2 linked regions of the Niveibacterium microcysteis genome follow. The protein of the gene in region 1 interacts with the protein of each later gene in a pairwise test. Links are inferred from orthologs where the notes say so. Each region holds a gene or a part of one and is shown on either strand. Other genes may lie near its edges.

Region 1 (10,890 bases):
CCGACGGGGGTACGTGAGGGTCGTCGCTCCCGGGGTAGAAACTCAGCCCGCCCGGAACGCGCGTGACCTCCCAAGGCGCCAAGCGTTGTGCTTGAGCACGGTGGTTACGAATGCGGTAGCGAATCGCGAAACCCTGTTCCTCGGGTAATGCCACGAAGCGCTTGTTGAAACTCAGGCCACAGGAAGCGTCGACATGGCTCTGGCAGACCAGCGCGTCGCCTTCGACCGTGCTTTCGTACGGCGCCGAATCGAGGCCTACCCTCGGTGGCCATCCCCACGCGGCCTGCGGCGCGTCCCAGAAAGTCGAGCCGTAGTTGTCCGGATGCGCATGCGGCTGAGAAAGCACTTCCGATTCGCCCAAGCGGAGCGAAACCACGCGTGCCCCGACGTTCGGATCGACTTCCAGGCAAACGCCCGCCGACGCAAGGCGAAAGCGCCCGTTCGCAAGCCGAATGGGCTGAGTTTCAGCGATCAAAACACTCATGCAGAACCCCTGTTCATGAAAACGTTATCTTAGCTACCCTGAAATCGGAGCGCCCAACGACAGCACCGACTGCACCGGACAATTCAGGGCGAAGACCATACACAGCAGCGCCTATTGAGCCGGCCCATACTTCGTCCATGCGCAATCAGAAACAAATCCATGCTCTCAGAGGGCTTTCATTTTTGCAAACGTTTTCATATCATGACGCCTGACATGAAAGCAGGCCGGCAACGACGCAGTTTCAGCCAAGCAAGTCGCTGAAGATGCTTCGCACAGAGCCCCAACTGGACCCACCCACACCATGAATAGCGCGAGCACCTTCAAGTACGGTCATTTCGACGACGCCACCCGCGAATACGTCATCACCCGCCCCGACACGCCCCTGCCCTGGCTCAACTACCTCGGGCAGGACGAGTTCTTTGGCCTATGCACCAACACGGCTGGCGGCTATAGCTTCTGGAAGGACGCCAAGCTGCGGCGCCTGACCCGCTACCGCTACAACAACGTGCCTTACGACCTCGGCGGCCGCTACTTCTATGTGAATGACGGCGGCGAGGTCTGGAACCCGGGCTGGAAACCGGTCAAGGCCAAGGGCGTGAAGTACGAATGCCGCCACGGCCTGGGCTACACGCGCATCGTCGGCGAACGCGACGGGCTGGAAGTGGAAACCCTGTTCTTCGTACCGCCGGGCGAAAACCTCGAAGTGTGGAAGGTAACGGTGCGCAACAAGTCGGCGCAGCGCAAGACGCCGAAGCTGTTCTCCTACCAGGAGTTCTGCTTCTTCGAAGCGCTCAACGACATGACCAACTACCAGCGCACCTACTCGATCGGCGAGGTCGAGGTGGAGGGTTCGGCGATCTATCACAAGACCGAATTCCGCGAGCGCCGCAACCACTACACGCTGTTCGCCTGCACCCGCCCGATCGCCGGCTTCGATACCTCTCGCGACGCCTTCGTCGGCATCCACGAAGGTCTGCACGAGGCCAAAGTGCCCTTCGCCGGCCAGGCCACCAACTCGGTCGCCTTCGGCTGGAACCCGATCGGCTCGCACCAGATCGATCTGGATCTGGCGCCCGGCGCCGAGGAATCCTTCGCCTTTGTGCTCGCCTACGTTGAGCAAGGCGATGCGCCGAAGTTCGATGCGCCCTTCGTGATGAACAAATCGGTCGGCCGCGCGATCGTCGAGAAGTACTCGGCGCCCGGCGCGGTGGATGCCGCGCTAGCAAGCCTGAAGGCCTACTGGGATGCGCTGCTCGGCAACTTCCAGGTCGACTGCCCGAACGAGCACGCCCAGCGCATGGCCAACACCTGGAATCAGTACCAGTGCATGGCGACCTTCAACATGAGTCGCTCCGCCTCGATGTACGAAACCGGCATCGGCCGCGGCATGGGCTTCCGCGATTCGAACCAGGATCTGCTCGGTTTCGTGCACATGATCCCGAGCCGCGCACGCGAACGCATTCTCGACATCGCTGCGACGCAACTCTCGGACGGCACCTGCTACCACCAGTACCAGCCGCTGACGAAGAAAGGCAACGCCGACATCGGCGGCGATTTCTACGACGACCACCTGTGGCTGGTGCTCTCAACCTGTGCGTACATCAAGGAATCGGGCGATACCTCGATCCTGCAGGCGCCGTGCGCTTACGCCGACAAGGCTTATGAAAACGTTATCACCGATACGCTGCTCGATCACCTCGAAACCTCCATTGCCTACACGATGAAGAAGCGCGGCCCCAACGGCCTGCCGCTGATCGGCCACGCGGACTGGAACGACTGTCTCAACCTCAACTGCTTCTCGACCGAGCCGAACGAGTCCTTCCAGACCGCCGGCGACGTGCGCGACTCGAAGGCCGAGTCGGTGATGATCGCGGGCCTCTTCCTCTACGCCGCACGCGAGATGGCCGGGCTCTACGAGCACCTGGATCGCAATTCCGACGCAGCGCGGATGCGCGGCCACTACGCCGAGATGCTGGATACGGTGGAACGCGTGACCTGGGACGGCGCCTGGTACACGCGCGCCTACGCGGCCGATGGTTCGGTAGTCGGCTCGCACACCAACACCGAAGGCAAGATCTTCATCGAGAGCCAGGGCTGGTGCGTGCTGGGCGGCGCCGGCGCCAATAACGGCCGTGCGCGGCAGGCGATGGAATCGGTGCACCGGCACCTCTACACGAAGAACGGCGTGGTGCTGCAACAACCGGCCTACTCCACCTACGACAAGGCACTCGGCGAGGTGACGTCCTACCCGCCGGGCGTGAAGGAAAACGCCGGCATCTTCAGCCACAACAACACCTGGATTCACCTCGCCTGGTGCCAGCTCGGCGAAGGCGACCGCGCGCTGGAGTACTACCTCTCGATCTGCCCCTCGGCCAAGCAGGACCAGATCGACACCTACCGCGGCGAGCCTTATGTCTATGCCCAGATGATCGCAGGCAAGGATGCGCCCTGCTTCGGCGAAGCCAAGAACAACTGGCTCACCGGCACCGCGGCCTGGACCTTCGTCGTCGTCAGCCAAGGGCTGCTCGGCATCAAGCCGGACTACGCCGGCCTGCGCATCGACCCCTGCATCCCGAAGGACTGGCCCGGCTTCAAGGTGACGCGGCGCTTCCGCGGCGACACCTTTGAGATCACCGTCAGCAACCCGCAGCACGTCAGCAAAGGCATCAAGGCGGTACGAGTGGACGGCAAGGACATCGATCCGACGCAAGCGATCAGGCCCGCTGGCGATGGTCGCACCCATCAAGTGGAAGTCGTGCTGGGCGAATAAGCCCTGACGGAAGGAAAAGGCCGGCGGCTGAATCGCCGTCGGCCTTCTAGCGGTAACGCCCGCTCGGCTCAGTAAGCCGACGCCACCACGGCAACCGGCCGCTTTGCGACCACCGTGATGCGCGGAATCTGCTGGTCTGCAACGGGACGCCCCGAGAGAGCCTCAGCGGTCGCAACGCTGATCTGCACGTCACTGCGGCCAAAACTCTTGCCATCGCTCACGCCGATCGCCGTCAGCATCGCCAGGCAGGCGAATACCACAACGAGCAGCGCGTTCATCACGTCGTCCAGGCGGTTCATGTTCGTGTTCATGGCGGTCTCCTTGGGGGCTTTTTCGGGGCGTCTCGCGACGCGTTCAACGTGATGACACTGTGCCCCACCCCTCTTCGCCAAACGATGACGCGATGCGCAGCGGGAATGTGACCTTTTCACGCCGCGCCCCGTTACACTGCAGCGGCTACACCCTCACACCGCTCCGATGCCAAGCTCCCAGCCCAACAACCCACTGCACGGCCTGACACTCGAGACGATTCTGACGCAGCTCGTCGAGCGCTATGGATGGGAAGAGCTTGGGCTGCTGATCCCGGTACGCTGCTTCCAGCACGAACCCAGCATCAAATCCAGCCTGAAGTTCCTACGCCGCACCCAATGGGCGCGCGAGCGCGTTGAGGCGCTCTATCTTCGCGGCGTCTGACCGGCCGCCGAACAGCAGCCGCCTCCACTCCGCGCTCAGTTCGCCCGCCCCCAAGCCCGGCCGCCCAATGCGGCACTGCCGCAGGCTATAATTCGCGTTTTTTGTCAGACGCTTATGCTGGTCTTCCGCGGCCTCCCCGATCGCGCTGAACACGGTTCGGTGCTCACGATCGGCAACTTCGACGGCGTGCACCGCGGCCATCAGGCCCTGCTGCAATTGCTCGTGCGCGAGGCGCGCGAGCGCGCGCTGCCGGCCACGGTGCTGACCTTCGAGCCGCATCCGCGCGAGTTCTTCGCCCCCGAATCGGCCCCGCCGCGTCTTTCGCGCCTGCGCGAGAAGCTCGAATACATGGCCGAATGCGGCGTCGATCGCGTCTATGTGCTGCGCTTCAACAAGGCGCTGGCTTCGCTTGATGCCGAGGCCTTCGTCGAGAACGTGCTGGTGCGCGGCCTGGGCGTGCGGCATCTGTTGATTGGCGACGACTTCCGCTTCGGCCGCGGCCGTGGCGGCGATTTCGCTTCGCTGCAGCAAGCCGGCGAAACCTGGGGCTTCCGCGTCGAATCGATGCCGACGCTCGATTTCGACGGCGAACGGGTGTCGAGCTCGGCGGTGCGCGATGCGCTGGTCTCCGGCGACATCGAACGTGCCGAGCGCCTGATCGGCCGCCCATACACGATGAGCGGCCGGGTAATGCATGGCGACAAGATCGGCCGCACGATCGGCTTCCCGACTGCGAACATCCAGATCAAGCGCAACCGCGCGGCGCTGCACGGCATCTACACGGTGACTGTGGATGGCATCAGCGACGCGCCCTGGCCGGGCGTGGCGAGCCTCGGCAACCGGCCGACGATCACCAAGAACGGCGCGGCGCGGCTGGAAGTCTTCCTGTTCGGCTTTGAAGGCAACCTGTACGGCAAGCATCTGCAGGTGCACTTCCTGCACAAGCAGCGCGACGAGGAAAAGTACGGCTCGCTTGAAGAACTGACCGCCGCGATCAAGCGCGACTGCGAGATCGCGAAAGAAATCCTCGCGCAGCATCGAATTCCGGTGCCGGCGACCTGAGCGGTCGTCGGCGCCCCGCCTTGTCGGCGGCAGCCCTGCGTGAGTACCCCGCGGCGCCCGCCCTGAACCGAATCCCCTGCATTCACGCAAAGATTGAAGAGATAGCAAGCCATGGCTGATTACCGGAAAACGATGAACCTGCCCGACACCGCCTTCCCAATGCGCGGTGACCTGCCCAAGCGCGAGCCGGGCTGGGTGGCGGGCTGGCAGAAGGGCCAGCTGTACCAGAAGATCCGCAAGGCCAGCGCCGGCCGGCCGAAGTTCGTGCTGCACGACGGCCCGCCCTACGCGAACGGCAACCTGCACCTGGGCCACGCGCTGAACAAGATCCTCAAGGACATCATCGTCCGCTCGAAGACCCTGGCCGGTTTCGACGCCCCCTATGTGCCGGGCTGGGACTGCCACGGCCTGCCGATCGAACACAAGATCGAAGTCACCCACGGCAAGAACCTGCCCGCCGACAAGGTGCGCGAGCTGTGCCGCGCCTACGCCGCAGAGCAGGTCGAGATCCAGAAGAAGGAATTCATCCGCCTCGGCGTGCTGGGCGACTGGGACAACCCCTACCTGACGATGGCCTTCGCCAACGAGGCGGGCGAGATCCGTGCGCTGGCCGAGATGGTCAAGCAAGGCTATGTGTTCAAGGGCCTCAAGCCGGTGAACTGGTGCTTCGACTGCGGCTCGGCCCTGGCCGAAGCGGAAGTCGAATACGCCGACAAGAAGTCGCCGACGATCGACGTGGCTTTCGCCGTGTCGGACGCCGACGCCGGCAAGCTCGCCGCCGCCTTCGGCCTCGCTGCGCTGCCCAAGACCGCCTACGCGGTGATCTGGACCACCACGCCCTGGACGATCCCCGCCAACCAGGCGCTCAACATGCACCCGGAGTTCGAGTACGCGCTGGTCGACACCGGCGCGAAGCTGCTGGTGCTGGCCAAGGACCTGGTCGAGGATTCGCTCAAGCGCTACGGCCTCGAAGGCGCCGTGCTCGCCACCACCAAGGGCCAGGCGCTCGATCGCATCGAGTTCCGCCATCCCTTCTTCGACCGCGTCTCGCCGGTGTATCTGGCCGACTACGTGGGGCTGGATGCCGGTACCGGCGTGGTGCACTCGGCGCCGGCGCACGGCGTGGACGACTTCAATTCCTGGCTCGCCTACGGCCGCCGCAACGACGAGATCATCTCCATCGTCAAGGGCAACGGCGTCTACGTTGAAGACCTGCCGTTCTTCGGTGGCCAGATGATCTGGAAGGCCAACCCGGTCATCGTCGAGAAGCTCACCGAAGTCGGCGCTCTGCTCTCGCACGGCACCGTCAGCCACAGCTACATGCACTGCTGGCGCCACAAGACGCCGGTGATCTACCGCGCTACCGCTCAGTGGTTCGTCGGCATGGACAAGCTGCCGAAGGATGGAAAGAGCCTGCGCGACAAGGCGCTGGGCGCCGTCGAGGCGACCGCCTTCTACCCCGCCTGGGGCAAGCCGCGCCTGCACGCGATGATCGCCAACCGCCCGGACTGGTGCATCTCGCGCCAGCGCACCTGGGGCGTGCCGATCCCGTTCTTCCTGCACAAGGAAACCGGTGAGCTGCACCCGCGCACCGTCGAGCTGATGGAAGAAGTCGCCAAGCGCGTCGAAGTCTCCGGCATCGAAGCCTGGTCCAAGCTCGACGCCGCCGAGCTGCTGGGCGCCGAGGCCGAGCAGTACATCAAGATCAGCGACACGCTGGATGTGTGGTTCGATTCCGGCACCACGCACTGGCATGTGCTGCGCGGCTCGCACAACGACGGCCACACCAGCGGCCCGCGCGCCGACCTGTACCTCGAAGGTTCGGACCAGCATCGCGGCTGGTTCCACTCCTCGCTGCTGACCGGCGCCGCGATCGACGGCCACGCGCCCTACAAGGCGCTGCTGACGCACGGCTTCACCGTGGACCAGCAGGGCCGCAAGATGAGCAAGTCGCTCGGCAACGTGATCCTGCCGCAGGAAATCAGCGACAAGATGGGCGCCGAAATCCTGCGCCTGTGGGTCGCCGCGACCGACTACTCGGGCGAGCTCGCGGTGTCGAAGGAGATCCTCGACCGCGTCGTCGAAACCTACCGCCGCATCCGCAACACGCTGCGCTTCCTGCTCGCCAACACCGCCGACTTCGACATCACGAAGAATGCCGTGCCGGTCGAACAGTGGCTGGACATCGACCGCTACGCGCTGGCCTTCACCCGCAAGCTCGCGACGCAGGCCGAGTCCGACTACGCGAAGTTTGAATTCCACCGCGTGGTGCAGGCGCTGCAGATCTTCTGCTCGGAAGACCTCGGCGCCTTCTACCTCGACATCCTGAAAGACCGCCTCTACACCACCGCGCCGGATTCGGTCGCGCGCCGCGCCGCGCAAACCGCGCTGTGGCACATCGTGCAGACGGTGGTGAAGCTGATGGCGCCTATCCTCTCCTTCACGGCGGAGGAAATCTGGGCGGTGCTCAACGGCAACAACCCGGACGAATCGGTGATGCTGCACACCTTCCACGCCCTGCCGGCGCAGGAAGGCGAAGCCGGGCTGATCGCCCGTTGGGAGACGATCCGCGCAGTGCGTGGCGAAGTCTCCAAGGCGGTTGAAGCGGTGCGCACCGAAGGCAAGATCGGTGCCTCGCTGCAAGCCGAAGTCGAGATCCGCGCGGGCAGCGACAAGTTCGATGCGCTGGCCTCACTCGGCGACGACCTCAAGTTCGTGCTGATCACCTCGGCCGCGACGCTGGTGAAGGTGGCGGGCGAAGCCGACGAGGCGATCGTCGTCACGCCGACCGCGCAACAGAAGTGCGAGCGCTGCTGGCACTGGCGCGCGGACGTCGGCGTGAACGCCGAACACCCCACGCTATGCGGCCGCTGCGACAGCAACCTGCACGGCGACGGCGAGGTGCGTACGCATGCCTAAGCGTTTCCTGGCTTGGCTCAGCCTCTCGGGCCTGGTGATCGTGCTCGACCAGATCACCAAGCTCGCGGTGCTGCGCAACCTGAAGCTCGGCGAGGCGATCCCCTACACCGACTTCTTCCAGCTGGTACTGGTGTACAACCCGGGCGCGGCGTTCAGCTTCCTCGCCAACCAACCGGGCTGGCAGAAGTGGTTCTTCGTCACGCTGGCGATCGTGATCTCGACCTGGCTGCTGGTGCTGTTGAAGCGCCACGCCAGCGAGCGCCTGCAGCCGCTGGCCTTCGCGCTGATCATCGGAGGCGCGCTGGGCAACGTGATCGACCGCATCGCCTACGGTGCCGTGGTCGACTTCCTGTATTTCCATGTCGGCCGTTACGGCTGGCCAGCGTTCAACGTGGCGGACTCGGCGATCTCCGTCGGCGCCGTGTTGATGATTGCAGCCCAACTCTTTGCGGGCCGCCAGCCGGCCGCGGACACCAAGTCATGAACCTGATTGGCAACGAAAGCCTCGTCACGCTGCACTTCCGTTTCGCGCTGCCGGACGGCACCGTGATGATCTCGACCTTCGAATCGACGCCGGCCACGCTGCAGATCGGTCGTGGCGAACTCGGCCGCAAGATCGAGGACTGCCTGATCGGGCTGTCGGTCGGCGCCGAGCGTAGCTTCGATCTGGCCGCCGGCGAAGCCTTCGGGCCGCGCCACGAAGAGCTCGTCGAGCGAATCCCGCGCAGCGAACTTCCCGCCGACGTGGAGCTCGAAGCGCAAGCGGTGCTGACCTTCACCGCGCCGGACGGCAATGCCTTCTCCGGCCAGGTGCTGGAACTGGACGACGAAAGCGTGGTGATCGATTTCAACCACCCGCTCGCCGGCCGAGCCGTGCGTTTCGATGTGCAGGTGGTCGGCGTCAGCTGACATCCTCACTTCCAAAAAGAACAGAACCAGCCCCATACAGAGACCGAACATGGAAGTCCTCCTCGCCAACCCCCGCGGCTTCTGCGCCGGCGTGGAACGCGCCATCACCATCGTCGAACGCGCGATCGCGCTGTACGGCGCGCCGATCTACGTACGGCACGAAGTGGTGCACAACAAGTTCGTCGTGGATGACCTGCGCAACAAGGGTGCGGTGTTCATCGAAGACCTCGCCGATGTGCCGGCTGGCAACACGGTGATCTTCTCCGCGCACGGCGTGTCACAGGCGGTCCGTGCCGAGGCCGAGGCCCGTGGCCTGAAGGTCTTCGACGCAACCTGTCCGCTGGTGACGAAGGTGCACATCGAGGTCCAGCGCATGCGCGATCAGGGCCGCGAGATCATCATGATCGGCCACAAGGGCCACCCGGAAGTCGAAGGCACGATGGGCCAGAGCGAGGGCGGCATGTACCTCGTCGAGACCGTCGAAGACGTCGCTGCGCTGCAGGTCAAAGACGAAAACCTGCTCGCCTACGTGACGCAAACGACGCTGTCGGTGGACGACGCGCAGACGGTGGTGGATGCACTGCGCGCGCGCTTCCCGGCGATCGTCGGCCCGAAGAAGGACGACATCTGCTACGCCACGCAAAACCGCCAGGATGCGGTGAAGTTCATGACGCCGCAGGTGGATGTGGTGTTCGTGGTCGGCTCGAAGAACAGCTCAAACTCCAACCGCCTGCGCGAGGTTGCAGCGCTGCGCGGCGTGCCCGCCTACCTGGTCGACAACGCGGCGGGCATCGACCCGGCCACGCTGGAAGGCAAGCGGCGGATTGGCGTCACCGCTGGGGCTTCTGCGCCCGAGGTGCTGGTCAACGAAGTGATCGAACGGGTCAAGGCGCTCAGCGGCGCCAGTGTGCGCACGCTGGAAGGCGTGACCGAGAACGTGAACTTCCCGATTCCCGCGGAGCTGCGGCCGCAGTCGTAAGCGACAAACCGCTCGCGACGAAAGCCCGGCCTCGGCCGGGCTTTTGCTTTGTCGCGGGCGCGACAAAGCTTGAGCCATCGCAAGCGCGCTGCCACTACAAGCCCTTAATCTGACAGTGATTTCTGCGCTCCGATTCAGTCTCCCCCGACCTTGGAGCGCGAGGAGCTTGCCATGTTCACGATTCTCGCCCTGCTGACCGTTGCAGCAGCCTACCCGACCTGGAAGGCGTTCAAGGACGCCGAGGCCGGCAAGTTCGACAAGCCGGTCTACAAGCGGCCGAACTTCTACATTTGAACCCACTTGCGGGGGCCGTCGGCGCGGCTGACCGACCCTTACGAGTTGGTCCAGCCGCCTTGGCGCGGCTCAGCCCGGCTGGTTTCGCATCCAGTCGGCAGTTTTGAAGAGCGAGCCCTCGAGATGCTGCCGCAGCGCGGCTGACATGGGCTGCGCATCCATCGCCTTGTGCATGCAGGCGAGCCACTGGTCGCGCTCCTTGACCCCGATCGGGAAAGGCATGTGACGGGCGCGCAGCATCGGGTGGCCCTTGCGCTCGACGAACATGTCCGGCCCGCCCAGCCAGCCCGACAGAAACCAGTACAACTTGTCGCGCGACTCATCCAGATGCGCCGGATGCAAGGCGCGCAGCTCAGCAAACTCGGGCTCCAGGTCCATCAGATCGTAGAAACGATCGACCAGGGCGCGCACCGCGGCGTCGCCGCCGAGCATGTCGTACGGGGTGTTTTCGGGGCTCGGATGCATCGTGAGGCTCTCATGAAACGAGCCGCGATAATGCCACGAAGCCGGCACACGCCCGAGCCTGCGGCCATCGCCCTCTCACCACCCTCACCCTTTAGGCGGATTCGTCTTGCGCGGCGAGCGCAGCGCAGCCTCGATGCCCTTGCGTGCCCAGCGCAGAAACTCCACGTCGTCATCCATCGCGGCTTCCGGCAAGGGGTAGTAGCGCAGGGATTGCGGGCTGCCATCCTTCATCGCATAGGTAAATGGGCGCAAACCCTCGCGTTCGAAATCGGGCACGCTCAGTGAGTCCGCCTTCACGTAGAACACATCATCACT
Region 2 (10,299 bases), 1.7 Mb from region 1 along the record:
GTCGATGCCGCACTCCGGCCGGCCGAAGTGCTCCCCGCGAACGGTGACCTCCAGCGGGCGATGCACCCGCGCGCCGTCCCAGGCTTCGCCCAGTTCGTCCGGCGTCACCGCCACCGGCGAGAAGGCCGTCGCCGGCTTGCTCTGGAAGAAGCCGAAGCCCTTCGCGAGTTCGGCCGGAATCAGGTTACGCAGCGTCACGTCGTTCACCAGCATCAGCAGCCGGATCGCGCCGGCGCACTGCTCGGGCGTGGCGCCCATCGCCACGTCGCCGGTGATCACCGCGACCTCGCCTTCAAGATCAACGCCCCAGGCGGTGTCGCGCACCGCAATCGGGTCGCGCGGGCCGATGAAACTGTCGGAGCCGCCCTGGTACATCAGCGGGTCGCTCCAGAACTCGGGCGGCATCTCGGCGCCGCGCGCCTTGCGCACGAGCTCCACGTGGTTCACGTAAGCCGAGCCATCCGCCCACTGGTAGGCACGCGGCAAGGGTGAATGGCAGGCGGCAGGGTCGAAGGGCTGGGCGTGGCGCGCATGGCCGTTGTTGAGCGCCAGCGACAGCTCGGCGAGCTGGGGTGCGCAGCGATCCCAGTCGTCGAGCGCCGCCTGCAGCGTGCGGGCGATCTCCGGCACCGGCTGGCAGCGCGTCAGGTCGCGGGAAACGACGACCAGCGTACCGTCGCGGCCGCCGGTCTTGAGGGTGGCGAGTTTCATGTTGCCTCGGTGTGTTCGCGGCCCTCAGGCCTTGGGTTTCCAGGAATCGGCGTATTCATGCAGTTCAACCGCCCGCGCCGGCTCGTTCACTTCGAGCGGGAAGCGGGTGTCGATCATCACCGCGACCTCGTCCGTCTCCTTGCGTTCGGCCTTAAGTCCGGCGGCAAAGGCTTTCGGATGCGGCCCGTGGGTGAAGCCGCAAGGGTGCAGCGTCGTCATGCCGGGGCGGATGTTGTCGCGCGAAAAGAAGCTGCCGCGGTGGTAGAGGATGAACTCGTCGTAGTCGTCGTTCGAGTGATAGAACGGCACCTTCAGCGCACCGGGGTCGGATTCGATCGGCCGCGGCACGAAGGTGCAGACGACGAAGTTGCGCGCCACGAAGGTGGTGTGCGCCGAGGGCGGCAGGTGATAGCGGTGGCTCATCAGTGGCCGGATGTCGCGCCAGTTCACCCGGCAAGCCGCCAAATCGCCATGCCAGCCCACCGCGTCGAGCGGGTTGAACGGATAGTGGATCGTTGTGAGCTTGCCCTGGTGCTTGACCTGCACCGCCCAGGGGCGGCTGCCGGCTTCGCCGTCGCGTTGCGCGGCAAAGGCATCATCGAGCCTGGGCGTATCGAGCGCAGTCGCGTCAAAGATCGCATGCGGGCCGACCAGCCCCTTCTCCGGCAGCTGGTAGCTGCTGCCACTCGCCTCCACCAGCATCACCCGCGTCGGCTGGCGGGGTTCGAGCCGCCACATGGCGCCGCGCGGCAGCACGATGTAATCGCCGTCGCGGTAGTCCAGATGCCCCCAATCGCAGAACAGTGCCCCTTCGCCTTCGTGGATGAAGAGCAGTTCGTCACCGTCGGCATTGCGGGCGAGTGCTGGCATCGGCGCATCGAGCAGCCACCAGCGGATGCGCGCATCGGCGTTGGAAAGCAGCGGATAGGCCTGGAACGGGCTGGCGGCACGTACTTCGAGTCGATTCAGGTCGAAGGCGTGTGGCCGCAGCGGGCCGTCGAATTCGGTCCAGCCGGTTGGTGCGTGCTTGTGGTGGAAGTGGCAGGCCGGGCCGAAGAAGCCCTCCTTGCCCATCTCGCGCTCGAAGGTGCCTTCCGGCAGGTCGCAGTGCGCCTGACGGGAGAATTCACCCTCGGCTTTCGGGTAGCTGATCCAGCGTTTCATGCTGCGGATCTCCGGTTGAGGTCGTCGTGGCGTACGGATGGCACCAGCGCATCGCCCGCCACGGTGACGGATGGATCAATCGTCGGCAAGCCCTGCAGTCGCGCGTAGAGCGGCGCAAAGTCCTGCGCCGTCTCGCGAAAGAGCTGCTGGTAGCTGTCGATCACGAAATAGGTGTCCTGGAAGCGGTCGATGCGGTACTCAGTCTGCATCACCCGCATCAGGTCGAAGCGCACCCGGTGCGGCGCGGGCGAATCGATGCAGTGCAGGATCTCGCCGCCGGAAGACAGAATGCCCGCCCCGTAGGTGCGCAGGCCCTGCGGGGTGTCGATGAGGCCGAACTCCACCGTGTACCAGTACAGCCGCGCGAGATAGCCCAGGCCGCCCAGCGCCGCTGCCTTCATGCCACCGCGCCCGTATTCCTGCAGGTAATCGGCGAACACCGGGTTCATCAGCAGCGGCACATGGCCGAAGAAATCGTGGAATACGTCGGGCTCGACGATGTAGTCGAATTCTTCGGGCTTGCGCAGCCACACCGTTACCGGGAAGCGGCGGTTGGCTAGATGGGTGAAGAACACATCGTCCGGGATCAGGCCCGGCACGCCGACGATCTGCCAGCCGGTGGCGCGACCGAGAATGGCGTTGGCCACCTCAAAACGCGGGATGCCATCGGTGAGCAGTTCATTCACATGCTCGATGAACTCGTCGCAGGCGTAGCCCGGCAGCTTGCGGCTCTGCCGCTCGACGAGGCGGCGGTAGAGTGCATGTTCCTCGGGCGTGTAGGCCGCCCAGTCCTGATCAACGGTGTAGTCCGCGCGCATCTGCGAGTAATCGCCGCGCAGCGGGTTTTCGGGTTTCAGCATTGCGAACCCTCCTGACGGATGAGGCGGGCCGCGGCCCGCGTGGCGCTCGTCGCACCCTCATATGTACTGAGAGTGACCGCTGCGCCGCGCGTTCCGCGGGGTCGGTAACTCAGGCGGCAGCCGGGTCGCTCAGCACGCCACGGCGGATCTGGTCGAGCTCGATCGAGTCGAACAGCGCCTTGAAGTTGCCCTCGCCAAAGCCCTCGTTACCCTTGCGCTGGATGATCTCGAAGAAGATCGGCCCGATCACCGTCTCGGTGAAGATCTGCAGCAGGTAGCCCTGCCCTTCGCTCGGCGCCCCGTCGATCAGGATGCGGTTGGCGCGCAGCCGCGCGACATCCTCCGCATGGCCTTTCACCCGCGTATCCACCGCGTCGTAGTAGGTGTCCGGCGTGTCGAGGAACTTGATGCCGTTGGCCCGCATACCCTCGACAGTGGCGATGATGTCGTCGGTGCCCAGCGCGATGTGCTGGATGCCTTCGCCGTTGTAGGCATGCAGGAATTCCTCGATCTGGCTCTTGTCGTCCGAGGATTCGTTGATCGGGATGCGGATCTGCCCGCAGGGGCTGGTCATCGCCTGGCTCTTCAGGCCGGTGAGCTTGCCTTCGATGTCGAAGTAGCGGATCTCGCGAAAGTTGAACAGCTTCTCGTAGTAGCTGGACCACACCTTCATGCGGCCGCGGTGCACGTTGTGCGTCAGATGGTCGATGTAGGTCAGGCCGTAGCCCTTGTGCTCCACGTCGTCGCAGAGCGGCACGAAATCGACGTCGTAGATCGAGGGGCCGCCGTAGCGATCCACCAGATACACCGGGCAACCGCCGATGCCCTTGATCGCCGGAATCTGCAACTCCATCAGTCCGTACTGCTGGGCATGGGGTTCGGCGCCGAGTGACAGCGCACGTTCGTAGGCGGCCTTGGCGTCACGGACACGAAATGCCATCGCACAGGCGCTAGGGCCATGTACACGGGCGAAGGATTGCGCGAAACTGTCTTTTTCCGCGTTGACGATGAAGTTGATCTCGCCTTGGCGGTAAAGTGTCACGTCTTTGGAGCGGTGGCGCGCAACAGCCTTGAAACCGAGCTGTTGAAATAAGGCACCCAGCAGCTTCGGGTCGGGTGCGGTGTATTCGACGAATTCGAATCCATCGGTGCCCATGGGGTTGTCCCATAGGGCGCGCGGTTCCGGCCGCGGCCGGACAAGGTTCAGCGGCATGATTGTGTCTCCTCTGTTGGGGGCCGCTCTGTCGGCAGCGCCTCGCAGAAAGAAGAATAGTCAAACGCGCCCGAATTTTCGTTGCGTTTATTGCTCAAACAATTAGAATTTGAGCAACTTTTGAATAGCCTTTTTGATATTCAAGCAACAACATGACAGACGCCGTCAAACTCGATCGCACCGACCGCCGGATCCTCGAAGTTCTGCAGCAGAACGGTCGCATCCCCAACGTTGAACTCGCGAAGAACGTTGCGCTCTCGCCCTCGCCCTGCCTGCGCCGCCTGCAGCGCCTGGAGGAAGACGGGGTGATCGATCACTACACCGCGATCCTCAACCCCACCAAGCTGGGTTTGACGCTGCTCGCCTTCGTTAACGTATCGCTCGACAAACGTGCTGGCGAAGGCACCGACAGCTTCAAGGCTGCGGTGCAGAGCTGGCCCGAAGTGACCGAGTGCTACGCGATGACCGGCGAAATGGACTACCTGCTGCGCGTGCTCGTCACCGACCTGCAGCACTTCTCGCGCTTCGTGATGGACAAGCTGCTGCGCCATCCCGGCGTGCTGGACGTCAAGTCCAGCTTCGCGCTCGAAGAGGTCAAGCGCACCACCGTACTGCCGGTCGAAGAACTGATCGTTTGATCAGGCCACCTCGCCTGGCATCGCCGCACGGCGGGGCGCAATGCCCCGCATCACGCCCCAGCCCGCCAGGTAGCCGATCGCGGCGGAGCCGCAAGCGATCAGCGCCAAGCCGGTGACAAACGACAAGCCGGCCCACCCCAGCGACATCCCCTGCCACATCGTCTGCAAGGCATCGAAACTGAACGCCTCGAGCCGCGGCAGCAGTGCCGCGTCGAACGAGGGCACCAGCCAGGGCAAGACCTCAGCCCCCAGGCGATAGGCCGCGAGATAGATCGGCGGCGCCGTAAGCGGATTCGTCACCAGGGTCGCCACCGCAGCAGCCATCAGGTTGGCCCGCAGCAACGCAGCGGCGAGCGCCGCAAAGAAAATCTGCGCCACCGGCGACAGAATTCCGAAGAACAACCCTATCGCCACGCCCAGGCCGACGGTGTGCGGCGCCGGGCGCCACAGCCTTCGATCCAGCAAGCGGTTCGCGAAGGGGCGCAACAGTCGGGAGCGCAAAACGCGCAGCGGCGAGAGGCGAAACCAGGCGGGCACGGTATGTCCAGGGCAATCAGCGTGTTCTTCTGATCCCTGCGCGGGGCGACAAGTTCCCGAACGACAAGCCGCGCAACAAAGCCGCTTCCGCACTGCAGCATCGAAAGTCCTTGCCTCACGGAACGGATTCACTACACTTCACGCAAACGTTTGCGCAAACGTTTGCTATTACATCTGCGCTGGCGGCGGCAGCTCGCATCCGCACAGGCAAAACACCGAAGGAGACCCAGATGAACACACGTCGCAGCACCCTGAAGTCGCTCGCCCTGATCGCCGTCGCCGTTGCGCTGCCGTTCGGCAGTGCGAGCGCCGCGGATGCCAAGCCGAAAGTCGCGCTGGTCATGAAGTCGCTCGCCAACGAGTTCTTCCAGACCATGCAGGACGGCGCCAAGGCGCACCAGAAACAGCACGCCGCGCAATACACGCTGATCGCCAACGGCATCAAGGACGAGACCGACACCGCGGCTCAGATCAAGATCATCCAGCAGATGATGGTCGAGAAGGTCGATGCGCTGGTGCTCGCCCCGGCTGACTCGAAGGCGCTGGTGCCGGTGGTCAAGGAAGCGATCGACAAGGGCATCATCGTCGTGAACATCGACAACAAGCTCGACGACGCGGCGCTGAAGGAAAAAGGCATCGTCGTACCCTTCGTCGGCCCCGATAACCGCGCTGGCGCCAAGCTGGTCGGTGATTACCTCGCCAAGCAGCTGAAGGCCGGCGACAAGGTCGGCATCCTCGAGGGCGTATCCACCACCACCAACGCGCAGCAGCGCACCGCCGGCTTCCAGGACGCAATGAAGGCCGTTGGCGCCAACGTGGTCGGCGTGCAGTCGGGCCAGTGGGAAATGGACAAGGGCAACATGGTCGCCAGCGCGATGCTGCGTGAACACCCGGATCTGACCGCCCTGCTCTGCGGCAACGACAACATGGCGCTCGGCGCCGTGGCGGCCGTGAAAACCGCGGGCAAAGCCGGCAAGGTGAAGGTGGTCGGTTACGACAATATCTCCGCGATCAAGCCGATGCTGGCCGACGGCCGCGTGCTCGCCACTGCCGACCAGTTCGCCGCGCAGCAAGCGGTATTCGGCATCGAAACCGCGCTCAAGGCGATTGCCGCCAAGACGCCGCAGAAGGATCTGCCCGGCACCGTGCAAACGCCGGTCAAGCTGATCACCAAGTAAATCCAGGCCATGCGGCGCGCCTCGTGCGCGCCGCATGCAGGACGCACGATGATGCCCCCTACCCCACCCCTGTTGCACGGCACCGGACTCGGCAAGCGTTACGCAACGCCGGTGCTCAGCGATGTGAGCTTCACCCTCCATGCCGGCGAAGTGCTGGCGCTGACCGGCGAGAACGGCGCCGGCAAGAGCACGCTCAGCAAGATCATTGCCGGCCTGATTCCGCCCAGCGAAGGGCAGCTGGAACTCGCGGGCCAGGCCTACCGCCCGCAATCGCGACGCGACGCCGAAAGCCAGGGCGTACGCATGGTGCTGCAAGAACTCGGGCTGGTGCCCACGCTCACGGTTGCCGAGAACCTACTGCTCGACCATCTGCCGCGCCGTGCCGGTTTCATCCGCCGCGATGCGCTCAACCAGCAGGCCGCCGCACAGATGGCGGCGATCGGGCTGTCCGAGATCGACCCGCGCACGCCGGTTGGCGAACTGGGGGTCGGCCATCAGCAGATGGTGGAGATCGCCCGCAGCCTCGTCGGCGATTGCCGCATCCTGATCCTCGACGAACCCACCGCTACGCTCACCAGCCGCGAGATCGAACATCTCTTTCGCCAGATCGCACTGCTCAAGGCGCGCGGCGTCGGCATCATCTACATCTCGCACCGGCTCGACGAAGTACAGCAGATCGCAGACCGCGTGATGGTGCTGCGCGACGGCAAGCATATCGACACCCAGCCGATGGCCGGCATGACGCAGGATGACATCGTGCGCCGCATGGTCGGCCGCGATGTGCGTGAAGAACTTGATCGCGCGCGCCGCCCTGCCGGCAGCATTGCGCTCGAAGTGCGCGGCCTCTCGCGCGGCAAGTTCGTCAAGGATGTGAGCTTCGACGTCGCCCACGGCGAAGTGCTCGGCATCGCTGGCCTGGTCGGCGCCGGGCGTACCGAACTACTGCGCCTGATCTATGGCGCAGACCGCGCCGACGCAGGCGAGATCCGCCTCAACGGCGAAGCAAAACCGCGCCCGGTGCGATCGCCCATGGAAGCGGTGCGCCACGGCATCGGCCTCGTCACCGAAGACCGCAAGGCTCAGGGCCTGATGCTGCCGCTGCCGATCCGCGTGAACGCCACGCTCGCGCGCATCGCAGATGTCGCGCATCGCGGCTGGCTCGACCGCGCCCGCGAACGCAACACCGTAGAGCAACTGCGCGAAACCCTGGGCGTGCGCTGCAATTCGATTGAACAAGCCGTCGGTGAACTCTCCGGCGGCAATCAGCAGAAAGTGGTGTTTGCGCGCTGGCTACATCGCGACAGCGACGTGCTGCTGCTCGACGAACCCACGCGCGGCGTCGATATCGGCGCACGCGCAGACATCTACGCCCAGATGGATCGGCTCGCCGCCGCTGGCAAGGCGCTGGTGATGGTGTCGAGCGATCTGCGCGAACTGATGTCGGTGTGCGACCGCATCGCCGTGATGAGTGCCGGCCGCCTCGTGCGCGTGTTCGAACGCGGCGAGTGGTCGCAGCACGCACTGCTCGAAGCCGCCTTCAGCGGTTACAGCGCCGGCCATGCCAGCGCAACGACCGAAACCCCTACGGCCGCCGAACATGTCTACTGAGATGCCTGAGAAAACCATGTCCAACCCTGCATCCACGCCCGCCCTGTCGCTGCGCGGCAGCCTCGGCAACTACCTCGGCCTGGTCGTCGCACTGGTGCTGATGGTCGCGCTGTTTGGCTCGCTATCCGAGTACTTCTTCTCGGTCAGCACCTTCATCACGATCGCCAACGACATCCCTGCGATTGCCGTCACCGCTGTCGGCATGACCTTCGTGCTGATCATCGCCGGCATTGACCTGTCGGTCGGCTCGGTGATGGCGCTCGCCAGCGCCACCGCCGGCTTGGTGATGCTGCAATGGCACTGGGGCCTGTTCCCGGCGGTGCTGGTCGCCATGCTTACGGGGCTCGTCGCCGGCATGGCGAACGGGCTGATATCGGTCGGCTGGCGCCTGCCTTCCTTCATCGTCACGCTCGGCATGCTGGAAGTGGCACGCGGTTCGGCCTACATCGCGACGAATTCGCGCACGCAGTACATCGGTAGCGCGATCGACTGGCTCAGCGCACCGCTGTTCGGTGGCGTGTCGCCGGCCTTCATCATTGCGGTGCTGATCGTGATCGCCGCGCAGATCGTGCTCACCCGCACGGTGTTTGGCCGCTACATGATCGGCATCGGCACCAACGAAGAAGCGATGCGCCTTGCAGGGGTGGATCCCCGCCCGGTGAAGATCGCGGTGTTCGCCATCGTCGGCACGCTCGCCGGCCTGGCCGGCATGTTCCAGGCCTCGCGACTCGAAGCCGCCGACCCCAACGCCGGCATCGGCGCCGAACTGGTGGTGATCGCCTCGGTCGTGATCGGCGGCACCAGCCTGATGGGCGGGCGCGGTTCGGTCATCGCCACCTTCTTCGGCGTGCTGATCATCTCGGTGCTTGAAGCCGGCCTCGCACAGGTCGGCGCCAGCGAGCCCACGAAGCGGATCATCACCGGCTGCGTCATCATCGCGGCCGTGGTGCTCGACATGGTGCGCGAACGACGCAACCGCCGCAGCGCCTGACAGACAGGGTCCAGGGGAATGGCAACGATCAAGGATGTCGCGCAGCGTGCCGGGGTGTCGGTCACCACGGTATCGCACGTGCTCAACGCCACACGCTTCGTCAGCGAGGATGCGCGCGAGCGCGTCGAAGCGGCGGTGCGCGAGCTGGCCTATGTGCCCAGCGCGGTGGCCCGCAGCCTCAAGCACAACGCCACCCGCACGCTCGGCATGCTGATCCCCAACAACTCGAACCCCTACTTCGCCGAGATCATCCGCGGCGTCGAAGACTGCTGCTTCCAGGCCGGCTACAACCTGATCCTGTGCAACTCCGACGATCAGCCCGAGAAGCAGGCGAGCTACGTGCGGGTGCTGGCTGAAAAGCGCATCGACGGCCTCGTGCTGGTTTCCTCCGGTGTCGCGCCCAGCCTCGCTGCACAATTGCAGGCGCTGGCCCTGCCGGTCGTGCTCGTGGACCGCGAAGTGCCGGGGCTGGACTGCGATCTGGTCGAAGTCGATCACACCGCCGGCGGCGAGATCGCCACCCGCCACCTGCTCGAACTCGGTCACCCGCAGGTCGTCTGCATCAGCGGCCCCGCCGGCCTCACGCCCAGCTCGCAACGGCGCGCCGGCTGGAAGCGCGCCCTCGCTGCAGCCGGTGTCGCACGCCGCGAGGGCGACTTGGTGCGCGGCGACTTCACCAGTCGCAGCGGCTATCTTGCGATGCAAGGCCTGATCGCACGCAAGACCCGGCCAAGCGCGGTGTTCGTGTGCAATGACGTGATGGCCATCGGCGCGCTGTGTGCAATCCACGAAGCCGGCCTGCGTGTCCCGGAAGACATCTCGGTCGTCGGCTTTGACGACATCGAACTCGCCGCCTACACCTTCCCGCCGCTGACCACCGTCGCGCAGCCCAAGCAAGCCATCGGCACCGGCACGGCGAAGCTGCTGCTCGAACGCATCGCGGGCGAGACCGGCGCACCGCGGCGCCTGATCCTTCAGCCGGAGTTGCGCGTGCGCAAGAGCACCACGCGATATCGGCCCAGTACCTGAAAGCCAAGCCATGCCCAGCTATCCGCAGCACAGCCCGAACCGCCCGATTCTCGTCATCGGCAGCCTCAACATGGATCTGGTGATGCGCACCCCGCGCGTGCCGCAGGGTGGCGAAACCCTGTTTGGCCACGACTTCGCGACGCTGCCGGGCGGCAAGGGCGCCAACCAGGCGCTGGCCTGCGCGCGTTTGGGCGGGCATGTCGCGATGGTGGGGCGTATCGGCGACGACAACTTCGGCCAGGTTCTGAAGAGCGGGCTCGCCCGTGATGGCGTGCATGTCAGCCAGATCACCGTGACGGGCGGCGTGACCAGCGGCGTAGCTATGATCCTGGTCGAAGACATCGGCCAGAACCGTATCCTGATTTCGGCC

Evidence for each region.
Region 2: the proteins of ileS (region 1) and JY500_RS14425 interact in binary tests that used the Escherichia coli proteins (3 or more experiments, as listed by UniProt). The link is inferred for Niveibacterium microcysteis from one-to-one orthologs.

What each region holds. Positions count from the first base shown.
Region 1 is NZ_CP071060.1:1,516,854-1,527,743, reverse strand. Bases 4,781-8,128 are described here. They hold ileS (isoleucine--tRNA ligase), read left to right. Parts: upstream 4,781-5,120; coding sequence 5,121-7,928; downstream 7,929-8,128. Other genes in these bases: lspA (signal peptidase II), read left to right, coding at 7,921-8,128; JY500_RS07010 (bifunctional riboflavin kinase/FAD synthetase), read left to right, coding at 4,781-5,009. In the rest of the region: JY500_RS07030 (hypothetical protein), read right to left, coding at 1-484; JY500_RS07025 (glycoside hydrolase family 94 protein), read left to right, coding at 786-3,254; JY500_RS07020 (hypothetical protein), read right to left, coding at 3,323-3,565; JY500_RS07015 (VF530 family protein), read left to right, coding at 3,732-3,947; more of JY500_RS07010, read left to right, coding at 4,062-4,780; more of lspA, read left to right, coding at 8,129-8,412; JY500_RS06995 (FKBP-type peptidyl-prolyl cis-trans isomerase), read left to right, coding at 8,409-8,837; ispH (4-hydroxy-3-methylbut-2-enyl diphosphate reductase), read left to right, coding at 8,887-9,816; JY500_RS22295 (hypothetical protein), read left to right, coding at 9,988-10,110; JY500_RS06985 (group II truncated hemoglobin), read right to left, coding at 10,180-10,575; JY500_RS06980 (TfoX/Sxy family protein), read right to left, coding at 10,660-10,890. UniProt on the Escherichia coli protein: Catalyzes the attachment of isoleucine to tRNA(Ile). As IleRS can inadvertently accommodate and process structurally similar amino acids such as valine, to avoid such errors it has two additional distinct tRNA(Ile)-dependent editing activities.
Region 2 is NZ_CP071060.1:3,180,130-3,190,428, forward strand. Bases 4,571-7,327 are described here. They hold JY500_RS14425 (sugar ABC transporter substrate-binding protein), read left to right. Parts: upstream 4,571-5,353; coding sequence 5,354-6,301; downstream 6,302-7,327. Other genes in these bases: JY500_RS14415 (Lrp/AsnC family transcriptional regulator), read left to right, coding at 4,571-4,586; JY500_RS14420 (DUF2062 domain-containing protein), read right to left, coding at 4,587-5,123; JY500_RS14430 (sugar ABC transporter ATP-binding protein), read left to right, coding at 6,350-7,327. In the rest of the region: JY500_RS14395 (fumarylacetoacetate hydrolase family protein), read right to left, coding at 1-711; JY500_RS14400 (homogentisate 1,2-dioxygenase), read right to left, coding at 736-1,875; phhA (phenylalanine 4-monooxygenase), read right to left, coding at 1,872-2,735; hppD (4-hydroxyphenylpyruvate dioxygenase), read right to left, coding at 2,845-3,948; more of JY500_RS14415, read left to right, coding at 4,101-4,570; more of JY500_RS14430, read left to right, coding at 7,328-7,909; JY500_RS14435 (ABC transporter permease), read left to right, coding at 7,926-8,900; JY500_RS14440 (LacI family DNA-binding transcriptional regulator), read left to right, coding at 8,919-9,929; rbsK (ribokinase), read left to right, coding at 9,940-10,299. UniProt on the Escherichia coli protein: Part of the ABC transporter complex RbsABC involved in ribose import. Binds ribose. Also serves as the primary chemoreceptor for chemotaxis.